One region of the Blautia acetica genome, then DNA from elsewhere that is predicted to be linked to it. Evidence: riboswitches for the same ligand, from Rfam matches in the RefSeq annotation. Region 1 holds a riboswitch; each other region holds the start of a gene.

Region 1 (3,099 bases):
TGACAATCCAGTGCAATCAAAGCCCATATAGGGGCATTGGAGGTATCTTTGCCGATTTTCATCTTCAGTTCATCATTATAGAGCGCCTTCATCAGATTGACACCGTCAATATCTGTCAAATCTTTTCCCATAGCTGCCAAGGTAATGCTGACTCTTGCCACATCTGTGGCCCGAAGCTTTGTCAGCCCTGTTTTTAATTTTTCCGACACACTGGCATAATAAGCGTCCAGATTTTCCTGGCTGATGGTTCCGCCTGCACGAAGGGTTGTGAAAATATTCCATTCGTCTCCGTATGCATTTACAGGCTCTTTCTGCAGATAATCCATGCCATGCTGTATATCCTCTTTCACCAAAGCCGTATAGTCTGTATCGTCGGGAACTATACCGCCCTTGCTGACCAACACAGTAAACTGTACAGGCTTGCAGTCTGCCGTAGCGTCCCAGGGTGTTCCTATTACCTGTACTTCTCCGGCTTTTTTTGCCTTAATGGTGTGTACGGTTTTTCTGGGTGCATTTACATTTCCAACGACTGTCTGCACTTCATCTGTAACTTCTACAATTCCTTCCTTGCTGTAAGACCAGTTAAATCTCTGCTCCGTAGCATTGGAAGGTGTTGGTGTAATTTGAACGCTTTTGGAACTGCCTTCTTCCAGTTCATAGGTATCCTTTTCTGATTCTGCCTTTTGCAGGGGGTATTTATATTTGAATTCCACACTAATGTCCTGAGAAATATCCTTATCTTCCTGGCTGTAAATATGGAATTTTGCCACGCCTGCCTTCTTTGGCACAATGCCGTTTCCGAAATATTCCATAAACTCTGCAATTTCCGGTGTCTTTGCCTCCCAGACAAGCTTCTGATTTGTGGCATTATACGGCGTAAAGCTGCAGTTATAATCATCCGGGTCATTTCCTTTGGTGATACCTACATAGTAACCGCCCAGAGGATTCCAGGAATCTATATACCAGACACTTGGAACAGTAACCTGAAAGTCTTCCAACGCTACGTTTTTGGAGATGACCTTAAACTCTTTGGAAAGGCGTTGTTTATCTTCCCCCATGCCAAGCTTGAAAACAGCCTCTCCTTCGCTTTCCATGGTGAATTTGCTGCCCTCAGCATGATTCTGGATAATGCCGGGGCCGCTGATATTCTCATGATACATAGCGGCGACGGGAACCTTCTTAAATTCGTCTGAGCCTTTGACTCTGGCCTTTAAATAGGCAACTCCGCTGTCTGTTCCGTGCATTTCGTAAGGTTTGTCCAAAGATACTTCCTGGTCTCCTACGAAAACCTTCAGCTCTTCCACATTACTGGAAACATTGTTGATTTTAAATCTCTGGAAGACTTCTCCCATGTTGTCTGCGTTGCAGACATAACCTTCCACAACCCGGAGGTCTGCCGGCTGATACCGTCCGCTGGCATTTACCCAATAGTGTTTGGTATATTCTATATCCGATGTATACACTTTTGCGGATACATTCCAGTCTGGCCGTTTGTCTGTGCCTGCCAGAACAAAAGTACCTTCGTCCATGGCATTTAAAGTAAAGGTGTTGTTTTCATCCATTTCCTGTATTCTTCCGTCATCATACTGGAAGTATACATAGGGCTTTTCTTCTGCGGCCTGGTCTTCCGTGGTTTCTGCCTCTCCCGGCACCATTTCAGGAACCGAAATCTGCTCTGTTTCACCCGCTTCCGGCTGCACCGCTTCTTCCGGCTCCTGAATTTCTGACTCTTGATTTTCCGGCTCCTGGTAATGTTCCGTACTTTCCACGTTTTCTGCCTGCTGCTCATAAGCAGTGCTTTCTTCTGCTGCGGGCAATGTGTCTGCCTGCACCGGCACAGTAATACCCGATACCATGAGAACCATGGCCAGAACAATACTGAGCATTCGGCTGCCCGCACGTCGTTTCTTGTGTTTCATATGTTTTCTCCTTTTCTTTTTATTCTGCATAATTGTCCTATGTTTGTTTTGAGGAAATTTTGCATGCAAAAAAGGCTCTCTCATCTTTACCAGACAAAAGAGCCTCTATTATCACTTTACCATATTAAATTTTCATATTGTAAAACCGCAAAACATCCTCAGCCCGGAAACACGAAACGTTTATAACGGCAAGTCTTCTGACTCAACTTCTTCCGCAGAAATACCTTCTCGGGTTTTCCCCAATGGTACTATTTCCTTGTCCATTTCACAGTAGAGGTGACTGTATCCGATTTACACGGATTTCCTTTTTAACTCCGGACATGTAACACATCCGGTGACCGTTATTATTATGCAGTTATACCTTTCTTTCTACTCTATACTACACAATGTTAGTCAAAGTGTCAATGCATTTCTGCGAATTTGTCTTCCAGAAATTCCAAAAACTGTTTTGTGCAGATTCCAGGCTCTGTATCCGCCCGTCTGACGTAGCCGCAGGAAATATCTGCCCCACAGTCCTCCAGTTCCAGCTTATGGAGCCTGCTTTTCTTGTCACAGCACAAATCAAATCCGGTGCTGATATTTCCCAGCTCTGTTTTTAAAAGCAGCTGCTTCATAGCATGGGCGCTGTTCACCAGAACACCGTTTACCGCTTTTGCCCCATCCGGTATCTCGCCTTTTAAATGACGGGAATTGAGATTGTAAAAAGAAGGGATTTCCTCTGCCATATTCTGCACCAGGGAAATCTTCTGCAGGTCTGCTTTTTTTATGGTTTTCTGTTCATAATACGGACTTTTCGGCCCCACATAAAGAGCCAGCTTTGTTTCCCTCAGCAGGTGAAATTCCAGCCTCATCTTTTTCAAAAGTCGCTCTGAGGCCTTTTTCTGATGCGAGGAAATGAATACAAGACCTACCTGTGCCTGGCGGTGGGCCGTGCGGTGAATGACCTTATCCAAAGCTCCTTCCCAGTACCCTGCCTGCATTCCTTCCGCTTTTGCATAAAAGGAAGCAAAGATTCCGGCGAAACAACTGCTTGGCATGGCAGCTACTAAAAGAGGCTCCTTCTTTTCCAGGTTTTTCACATCCTGAATCGTCTGCAGGCTTTTGAGAATCTCTCTTACCTGTTCGTAAACCAGTTCCCCTTCTTTTGTCATCACCACGCCTTTTTTGCTCCGTTTCAGCA
Region 2 (3,099 bases), on a different contig from region 1:
GTCCTGTTTATCCAGATACGAAACGCAGGAAGCAATCGGTGCCATTAAAAATCTTATGCAGAAAAAGCTGTGTATGGCACTGAAATTAAAGAGGGTGACTGCGCCGCTGTTTGTAGACCCGGCTTCTGGTCTGAACGACGACTTAAATGGCGTGGAACGCCCGGTTACCTTTGATATTCCGGACGCAGGAGTAAATGCACAGGTGGTACATTCTCTGGCGAAATGGAAACGTATGGCGCTGTACCGTTACGATTTTCATGTAGGTAAGGGACTTCTCACCGACATGAACGCAGTACGCAGGGATGAAGAACTGGATAATCTGCATTCTGTTTATGTAGACCAGTGGGACTGGGAAAAAATCATTACCAGAGAAGACCGGAATCCGGAATACCTGAAAAATACAGTGAATCGTATTGTGGGTGCCATCTGTAATGCCCTGGATGAAATTAAATACCAGTATGAGCATTTGGACACAGAGCTTTCCAGAGAAGTTTCTTTTATTACCACACAGGAACTGGAAGATTTATACCCTGATTTCACACCAAAGGAAAGGGAAAATGCCTATACAAAAGAGCATAAAACCGTGTGCATTATGCAGATTGGAGATGTGCTGGCCTCAGGGCAGAAACATGACGGAAGAGCGCCGGATTATGACGACTGGAAATTAAATTGTGATATTCTCTTCTGGCACGAACCTCTGCAGTGTGCGCTGGAGATTTCTTCCATGGGAATTCGTGTGGACGAAAAAGCCCTGGATGAGCAGCTTACCAAAGCAGGCTGTGATGACAGAAGAAATCTTCCTTTCCACAAAATGCTGCTGGAGGGAAAACTGCCTCTGACCATTGGCGGCGGTATCGGACAGTCCCGGATTTGTATGCTGCTTCTGAAAAAAGCCCATGTGGGAGAGGTACAGGCCTCTCTTTGGGATGAAGAGACATTGAAAGCCTGTGAAAAGGCGGGAATCGAAATTCTTTAACTTTCTTGCAACTTTTGCCGGAATGTGTTAGATTAAGGATGTTTAAACAAAGAATGGTTCTGTTGAGTGAATAATTTTGCGAAATTATCTGAAAAGGGAACGAAGTGAGAATCTTCGACGGTCCGGCCACTGTAAACAGGGAGTCTGCTTCAGAGACGCCATTGCATACAAATATGTGAGAAGGCAGAAGCAGATGAGGAGCTGTAAGTCAGGAGACCTGCTTGGCAGAAAAAGATGAAACTTCCGGGTAAAAGTGCACATCTATAAAACCGCAGGCGAGGGATTTGCGGAAGAAAAGGTCTGTTTTTCTTTTTACAGGAAAGGCAGGCCTTTTCGTTTACGCGGATGGAAAGGCGAAAGGAGCAGTACGACAATGAAGAAAAAAGCAGTATGCAGCAAAGTGACCGCCATTTTACTGGCCGCAGGTATGACAATGGGAATGACTGCCTGCCAGGGAAACAGCAGCGACAGTACAGAGGAACAGAGAAGAAGCGCGGAAAGTATTAAAGAAGACAACCAGGCAGAGAACAGTGCTTCCGCAAAAGAGGAAGACCCACAGACAGAAAATACGAAAAAGACGGAATATCCGCTGACGATTACCACTTACGGTAAAGATGGAAAGGAATACTCCACAACTTACGAAAAAGCGCCTGAAAAAGTGCTGGCTGTGTATCAGGGCTGTATAGAAACCATGCTGGAGCTGGGGCTGGAAGACCATCTTGCGGCCACGGCAGGTCTGGACAATGAGGTTCCCGAAGCACAGAAATCCGCTTTTTCCAAGGTGAAATATTTAGATGAATTTACACCCTCTAAGGAAACCGTTACCATGCTGGAGCCGGATATGATTTTTTCCTGGAGTTCTCTTTTCGGAGACAAAACACTGGGAGACGCACAGGAATGGATTGACAAGGGAACGAATGTATACATCAGCAGCAACACGGCAGTGGCAGAAAAATCTCTGGAGAATGAATATACGGATATTCTGAACATGGGAAAGATTTTCGATGTACAGGATAAGGCGGAAGGAATTGTAAATGAAATGAAGGATACCATAGCAACCGTGAAAGAGGAGACAAAGGGAGAGACGGAAAAGCCTTCCGTGCTGGTACTGGAATCAGGAAAGGACGGATTTACCAATTATGGACAGGACTCTCTTGCGGGAGATATGGTAACACAGCTTGGGGGAACACTGGCGAATCCGGATGGTTCTTCTCTCGGAAAAGAAGATGTGATTACCGCCAATCCGGATGTGATTTTTGTAGTATATATGCCATATTCCGGAGATGACCCGGAAACGGTGAAGCAGGAAAAGCTGAATGTACTCCTGGAGGACGAGACTTATGCAAGTCTGGATGCAGTGAAAAATCAGAGAGTGGTACCCATTATGCTCAGCGAAATGTATGCCAGTGCAACAAGGACACAGGACGGTATTGAAACCATTGCAAAAGGACTTTATCCGGATTTGAAATTAGGAGAATAGAGGTGCAGGTGCTGTGACAAAGAAGGGCTTAAAAACTTCTGCTTATAGGGTGGCTGTCCTTGCATTGGTGGCGGGGCTGGTATTTTCAATACTGGCCTCCATTACGTTTGGAAATGCAGATATTTCTATAAAAGAAGTGTATCGCGTTATTTTTTACGAAATTTTTCATATAGATGCTCTGTCCGAGTATTCCGGGGGAGCTGTGCATGATGTGGTATGGCTCATACGGTTTCCCAGAGTTCTTTTGGCTGCTGCGGTAGGAATGGCACTTTCCATTTGCGGTGTTGTTATGCAGGCTGTGGTGAAAAATCCGCTGGCAGACCCTTATGTACTGGGGGTATCTTCCGGGGCTTATCTGGGAGCGGCGCTGGCCATTATGCTGGGAGTTGGTTCCGCTCTTGGTGACAATGCGGTAGGTATTCTGGCCTTTGCAGGGGCTGTGCTGGCTTCTTTTGCAGTTTTGTTTATATCCGGCATGGGAGGCCGGTCAAATGCCGGAAAACTGATTCTGGCAGGTATGGCTGTGAGTTCGGTCTGCGCGGCTTTTGCCAACTTCATTATCTATATTGCCCAGGATAAAAACGCTACGGCAGAAATTACATACTGGAGTATGGGAAGTCTGGCTTCTGCAGACTGGGACAAT
Region 3 (3,099 bases), on a different contig from region 1:
TCAGCCCGAACATCATTTTGTTAACCACCTTTGCCGCAGCTGTATCAATGGCCTGCAGCAGATTTTCCCGGTCTTTTTCTTCCATGGGAGTTTTCCGCAGAATTTTCAGTATCCGGAGATTTAAATCCTGCACCGCCTCTGCCTTAATGTCCTGGATTCTGGGAATTAAGTCTCTGCCGCCATACCAGTTGTAAAAATCCTCCATCTGTTCCTGCAAAATTTCCCCGGCTTTTTCCAGACTCTGCTGCAGCTTCGGAGAAACCGCATCAATCTTAAAGCTGTCTATGTCGTACAGGGTAATACCGGAAAGTTCTCCGGCAGAGGGTTCAATATCTCTTGGTACGGCCAAATCAATCAATACCAGATGTTCCACGGGCGGGACGGTTTCCAGAAGCTCCCTGGTCAGTGTATAGTTAGGACTGGCCGTAGCGCTGACAACCAAATCGCACTGAGGCAGAAATTCTCCCCGGTCACCGTAATTAATCCGCTCACAGCCCTTGGGGATATTGACAATGCCGCTTCGATACTGGCGCACCGTAACCGTCACCTCTGCACCTGCTTCTCTAAGAGCCAGCGCCGCCACCTTGCCCATTTCTCCGTTTCCGATAACCATGCAGGTTTTGCCAGACAAGGAAAAGCCCTTTTCCTCCAGGCAGTGAATGGCTTGATGAATCACGGAACTGTTGCCCCTGGAAAAGATGACTTTTGTCTTTACCTTCTTGGCTGCCGTCACCGCCATGCGAAACAGTACCTCCAGCACATTGTCCGTGCAGTAGGCTTCCCTGGACAAACTCAGAGCATCCTTTACCTGGGTAATGATCTGGTCTTCTGCCAGAATCTGGGATTTCAGACCGCTGGTAAGATAAAAAAGATGTTCTACTGCTTCCTCTTCTGTCCTTTCCGCAAAATACTGTGCATATTCTGCCGGTTCTTTCCCTTTTTCCCGGCACAAAAATTCATAGAGAGAACCCTGCCAGTCTTCCGTGGTGCTTGCCCAAATTTCCATTCGGTTGCAGGTAGACAAAATAATACAGCCTGCAATGCCCGGTTCTTCCTTTAAATGTTCCATTGCAGCTACAGCGTTTTTCTTGGTAAAAGAAAACTGTGCGCGGATGTCCACGGCTGCTCTGCTGTAGTCAATGCCAATCATGGAAATACTCATTGTTTTTTAATCTCCCATATCTTTTGTTGCTTTTCTTAAAAATCTTTTTTCATCTTAGCATAGAATTCTTTTGGGTGCAACTTAAGTATTTTGTGATTTTTGTACAATTTCATTTGACAAAACATTGACAAAATTTCCCTATATGCTACAATGGAACAAGAATTGAATGTATAACGGTGCCTGCTATGCAGGAGAATAGGAAAGTTAAGTGAAAATCTTACACGGTCACGCCGCTGTAATGGAGGAGCTGTATTTTAATATGCCACTGTTGTAATGGGAAGGCAAAATGCAGCAAAGATACCTGAGTCAGAAGACCTGCCTTATACATGCGATTTACACAGGTTACGAACGATGGCCTTGTGTAAGAACAGGTTGGCTCATAGCATATCAATTCACCTTGCTATAACCTCTTGTTCTTCTGATGCCTGTCGGTCCCTGCCGTACAGGTTTTTTATTTTATTCATGCAAATCAGAAGGGAGAAGAAAAATGAGTAAAAATCAAAAACGTATTCTGGTACTGGCAAGCGCCTTTGCGCTTACCTTCGGCATTGTCCCAACCGTCAGTGCCATGCACATTATGGAAGGTTACCTTCCGGGAGGATTCTGCATCGCATGGGGTGTCCTGTGCGTACCGTTTCTCATTGCAGGATTCATGTCTATCAAAAAAACTTTAAACGAACACCGAAATCTGGTCACCCTGCTGGCTATGTCCGGCGCCTTTGTCTTTGTAATTTCTTCCTTGAAGATTCCTTCCGTAACCGGAAGCTGTTCTCACATGACAGGCACCGGGCTTGGAGCAATTCTGTTTGGCCCGTCTGCCGTTTCCATTCTGGGGCTGATTGTTCTCCTGTTCCAGGCTATTTTACTGGCACACGGCGGACTGACTACGATTGGAGCAAACACATTCTCCATGGCAATCGCAGGACCTTTTGTATCTTATGGTCTTTATGTTGTGCTGAAAAAGGCCAATGTGGATAAAAAAGTCTGTGTATTTTTGGCCGCATTTTTAGGTGACTTATTTACATACTGCGTGACTGCGGTACAGATGGCTCTTGCCCATCATGCGGATACCACCTTTGGCGCTGCAGTAGGCAAATTCCTGCTGGTATTTGCACCTACACAGGTTCCTCTGGCTCTTATTGAAGGCGTCATCACGGTATTGATTATCATGGGTCTGGAAACCTATGCTAAACCGGAACTTCGTGCGATTGGTTATTTAAAGGAGGGAAAATAAGATGAAGAAAAAAGTCATTCTGGCCATTCTGGTTATTTTCTTAATTGCATTTGTTCCGCTGTTTGTCTTAAAAGACGCGGAATTCGGCGGTTCCGACGATGCCGGAAGCACCGTGGTAGAGGAAGTGGATTCCTCCTATGAACCCTGGGCAACCCCCATTTTTGAAAAGCTCATTGGCGGAGAACTTCCCGGCGAAGTGGAAAGCCTGCTCTTCTGTCTCCAGACCGGTATTGGCGTAGGCGTCATTGCCTTTTTTATGGGACGTTTTGTAGAGCGTAAAAAATGGATGAAAGATGAAAACTAAAGTTCTCTGGCGAAAGGAGTTTCTATGATAGTCATTGATAAGCTGTGTTACAATTCCCGGCTTAGATATGAAAATGCCAGTGAGAAATTTGCCTTTGCAGTGATTACACTGTGTATCTGTGTAATGAGTCGTTCGACTGCGGTGGCAGGTATCGTATTAGCTGTGACAGGGATTCTTACCGTTTGGAAAGGGGGAGTCCCTGTTTTGCGTTATCTTAAGTTTCTCACCGTACCTCTGGCATTTTTGTTTTTAAGTACCATAGCCATTATGTTCAATTTAAAACAGGTCCCCATGGATTTCTTTGCCATTCCCCTTGGAAACTGGTATCTGACGGCAAGCTACCATTCCTTTTTTTATGCGGTACAGCTGATTCTCACCGCTCTTTCCGCGGTTTCCTGC
Region 4 (3,099 bases), on a different contig from region 1:
AAATACCATTCGGATTCTGGGAGTCCGGGAAGACGATACGGTAAGCCGCAGCTCCGATAATAAGGAATTGTATATAGAAGCCGAAGGCGACCATGACAGCGAAAAGACAAAACTTGTGATAGAAGTACCGGAAAATAAAACATTCAAAGATCTGGAGCTGGTTTCCGATACGGCTCAGATAAAAACAGTGGGAAAACTGCGGACCGATAAGGCTTATCTGGAAACAGATACCGGAAGTGTGCAGGCAGAGTATCTGGAATTTCAAACAGGAGAAATAGAGTGTTCCACCGGAAATCTCCAGGTGAAATGTGCCGGAAAACTAAACGATTATACCGTTTATGCAGAAAGCGACAGCGGCAATCTGGTTCTGGATGGAAAGGAGTATGTGGGTTACCAGGAAGGCGTTTTCGGAAATGCGGACAGCCAAAAGACCATAGACGTGTCAAATGATATGGGAAATATGGAAATCGAGTTTGAAAGTAAATAAAAAATAGAAGCAAGGAAAGGAGTTATCATATGTCTGATAAAAGATTGTATCGTTCCTCTGTAAATTATATGTTGGCAGGGGTCTGCGGAGGAATTGCAGAATATTTTAATATTGACCCTACTTTAATAAGGCTGGCATGGATTATCTTGACCTGCATGAACTGCGGCACAGGAATTGTGGCTTATATCATTGCAGCCATTGTAATTCCAAAATAAAATTTACAGACGGTATAAAGTGAGAAAAAAGGGTCATACTCCAGTTAGAAAGGAGTGTGGCTTTTTTATGGCAAAGAAAAAAGAAGAAAAAATTGATTTAAACAATATTCCGGAAGAGGAAAAAATAAAATATGAAATTGCCGGAGAACTGGGACTTTTGGACCGGGTAGCTGCAAATGGCTGGAAAAGCCTGTCTGCAAAGGAAACGGGACGTATCGGCGGGCTTATGACAAAACGCCGAAGAGAACAGCAAAAAACAGGAGAAAATTAGGAAAAGTGCTTGACGCGGCTTGGAGGCAATGGTATTATAATCAATGTATAATTCCATAAACCTATTAAGTGCACCGTGTTGACCGCACAACACTGGTGAAAAGGGAATCAGGTGTGAGTCCTGAGCGATCCGGTCACTGTATTTGGGGAGTGATGCCGCAGAAGTCCATTGTACGAAGCAGTACGAGAAGGAGCGGCAAAGCGATGAGCCATGAGTCAGGAAACCTGCTTAGTAGTAGTAAGGTGATAACTTCCGTGCAAAGTTTGAAATCCCTCACACTGTTTACAGACAGTTGACGAGTCCGCTTTCACAAGGAAGGTGGATTTTTTTATGGAATTGCCGAAAGGTGAACCTGAACTTATAGAATTATGCATTGATTAAATGGCAGGTGGTATATTCCCTGATTCTATGTTTCCTGTTTGGCTGTTTACAGGTTTTGTTTTCCCGCAACAAACAAAACCGCGCATCCTCCGCAGAGAGCAGGAAAGCTTCGTGACCGGAATCAGGGAGTGTCCATCAAAAAGATTTCTACATAGTCTCTTATCCGCAATTCAGCGGGAAATTTCAAGTTATAGTATTTATGGGAAAAAATATAAAAAGGAAAATGGGAAAGTGCATTGTCTGACAGACATTTCTATTTCTAATGTTCAGTTTGATGGAAACAAACAGGAAATTTTTATTGCTGTTCCTTTTATGACTTGGCCTGCAGGGTTGGAGGCGATGAGTTTGTACTGTTTCTGCCGGACACCATGGATATAAAGTTGTATAAAAGAAATGCAGGAAGGGGTGTCGGTAAATACCGATTTTTAAGCTCTAAATCTTAAAAAACCCCTTAACTGCATTTTTTAAAGCGCACTTTTTCTCATTTTTCGTATATGTCTTACCAGCAGAAGAATGCAAACCAGGTCAATGACCACAACTGCAATAATGGATTGCATACCATAGTAAATACCGGCAGTTTCTGCAATTTTACCGATAATGGACGGCATGAGAATAGAGCCGAAACTGGCAAGAGTGAGAATGAAACTCCAGGCCAGAGAATATTTTTGGATAAGGCTTCCGGAAAAGGAAACCGTAGTGGGATAAAGCCCTGCCATACTGAAGCCAAAGCCCATAATTCCCACAAGAATCAGCGGTGTAGTGGAACTGAACAGCAGTAGGATTAAAAATCCCACCAGTCCGAAGCCCATGACAAGCAGCAGCCATTCCTTATGAACTCTGGTGGAAAGCCAAGCCGTTAAAAGGCGGCCAGCTAGAATCATGACCCATAAAAGGCTGGCCGTGACCTGAGAAAGAGATGCGGGCAGCAGTCCGGTATCCTTAAAGTAAGTAATCATCCAGCCAATTACTCCCTGTTCTGCACAGAGATAGAAGAAAAGAGTCAGTGTGCAGAGATAAAACAGCGGTTCTTTGAAAAAAGCAAAATCAGCAGCTTTTTTTATCTGTTCTTCTTTTTTTTCTTTAACAGAATCAGGAATCATAAAATACATGACCCAGCTTAAAACCCCCATAATCAGCATGAAAGAACAGGCGTAAATCCAGTTATCGCTGTTTGTCCGCGTCATGGCAAGCAGCAGAAGCGGGAAAGTAAAGGCGCCGACAGCAAACATGGCATGCAGGCCATTTAAGAGCGATGCCTTACCGGGAGCCAGTTCGTTAATGGAGGTGTTGCAAAAATTACTGGTAGCGCCCCGGGCCATACCGGTGAGGAAAAAGGCCAGTGCCAACATAAAATTATTGTCAGAAAGAAGAATGACCAGGTAGGAAAGGGCAATGAAAGAATTGAAAAAAAGAATGCTTTTCTTTCTTCCCCAGACCTCGGATAAAGCGCCGCAGGCAAAGCTGGAAATCAGATTTCCTACGGAATGAAGGCTGACAATCATACCGCAAAAAGCATAGGCCAGTCCCCGGGAATCCCGGATATAAGGCAGGAGTGAGCCAATGGAGAGTGCAAGCATACCATTTATGATGAAGACGCCGTAGCTGCACAGAAATTGTCTGTTTTGAGTTTTGTCTTGAAACAATGATAAGTCCCCCTCTTTTTAAAATTGAAAATGCAAAATCGAGTATAGTCTAAAACAAATCTGCAGTTTCGTCAATGGAAGAATCCCACTTTGTAATGCGGA

Evidence for each region. Region 1 has a riboswitch for cobalamin ahead of WBS51_RS10620 (DUF4430 domain-containing protein). Riboswitches for the same ligand answer to the same signal wherever they lie in the genome.
Region 2: linked by a shared signal. The riboswitch ahead of WBS51_RS05515 (ABC transporter substrate-binding protein) and the one ahead of WBS51_RS10620 (DUF4430 domain-containing protein) in region 1 are both predicted to bind cobalamin.
Region 3: linked by a shared signal. The riboswitch ahead of WBS51_RS08470 (energy-coupling factor ABC transporter permease) and the one ahead of WBS51_RS10620 (DUF4430 domain-containing protein) in region 1 are both predicted to bind cobalamin.
Region 4: linked by a shared signal. The riboswitch ahead of WBS51_RS04565 (hypothetical protein) and the one ahead of WBS51_RS10620 (DUF4430 domain-containing protein) in region 1 are both predicted to bind cobalamin.

What each region holds. Positions count from the first base shown of each region.
Region 1 covers NZ_JBBEWO010000015.1:7,576-10,674, reverse strand. The annotation lists gene WBS51_RS10620 (DUF4430 domain-containing protein) at 1-1,919, opposite strand, end outside; cobalamin riboswitch at 2,090-2,277, opposite strand; gene WBS51_RS10615 (LysR family transcriptional regulator) at 2,321-3,099, opposite strand, start outside.
Region 2 covers NZ_JBBEWO010000005.1:160,405-163,503, reverse strand. The annotation lists gene asnA (aspartate--ammonia ligase) at 1-976, shown strand, start outside; cobalamin riboswitch at 1,024-1,215, shown strand; gene WBS51_RS05515 (ABC transporter substrate-binding protein) at 1,350-2,456, shown strand; gene WBS51_RS05510 (FecCD family ABC transporter permease) at 2,470-3,099, shown strand, end outside.
Region 3 covers NZ_JBBEWO010000010.1:65,154-68,252, forward strand. The annotation lists gene hemA (glutamyl-tRNA reductase) at 1-1,162, opposite strand, end outside; cobalamin riboswitch at 1,319-1,499, shown strand; gene WBS51_RS08470 (energy-coupling factor ABC transporter permease) at 1,650-2,396, shown strand; gene WBS51_RS08475 (energy-coupling factor ABC transporter substrate-binding protein) at 2,398-2,700, shown strand; gene cbiQ (cobalt ECF transporter T component CbiQ) at 2,725-3,099, shown strand, end outside.
Region 4 covers NZ_JBBEWO010000004.1:178,431-181,529, forward strand. The annotation lists gene WBS51_RS04550 (DUF4097 family beta strand repeat-containing protein) at 1-487, shown strand, start outside; gene WBS51_RS04555 (PspC domain-containing protein) at 517-702, shown strand; gene WBS51_RS04560 (small, acid-soluble spore protein, alpha/beta type) at 770-973, shown strand; cobalamin riboswitch at 1,023-1,219, shown strand; gene WBS51_RS04565 (hypothetical protein) at 1,355-1,732, shown strand; gene WBS51_RS04570 (MFS transporter) at 1,819-2,997, opposite strand.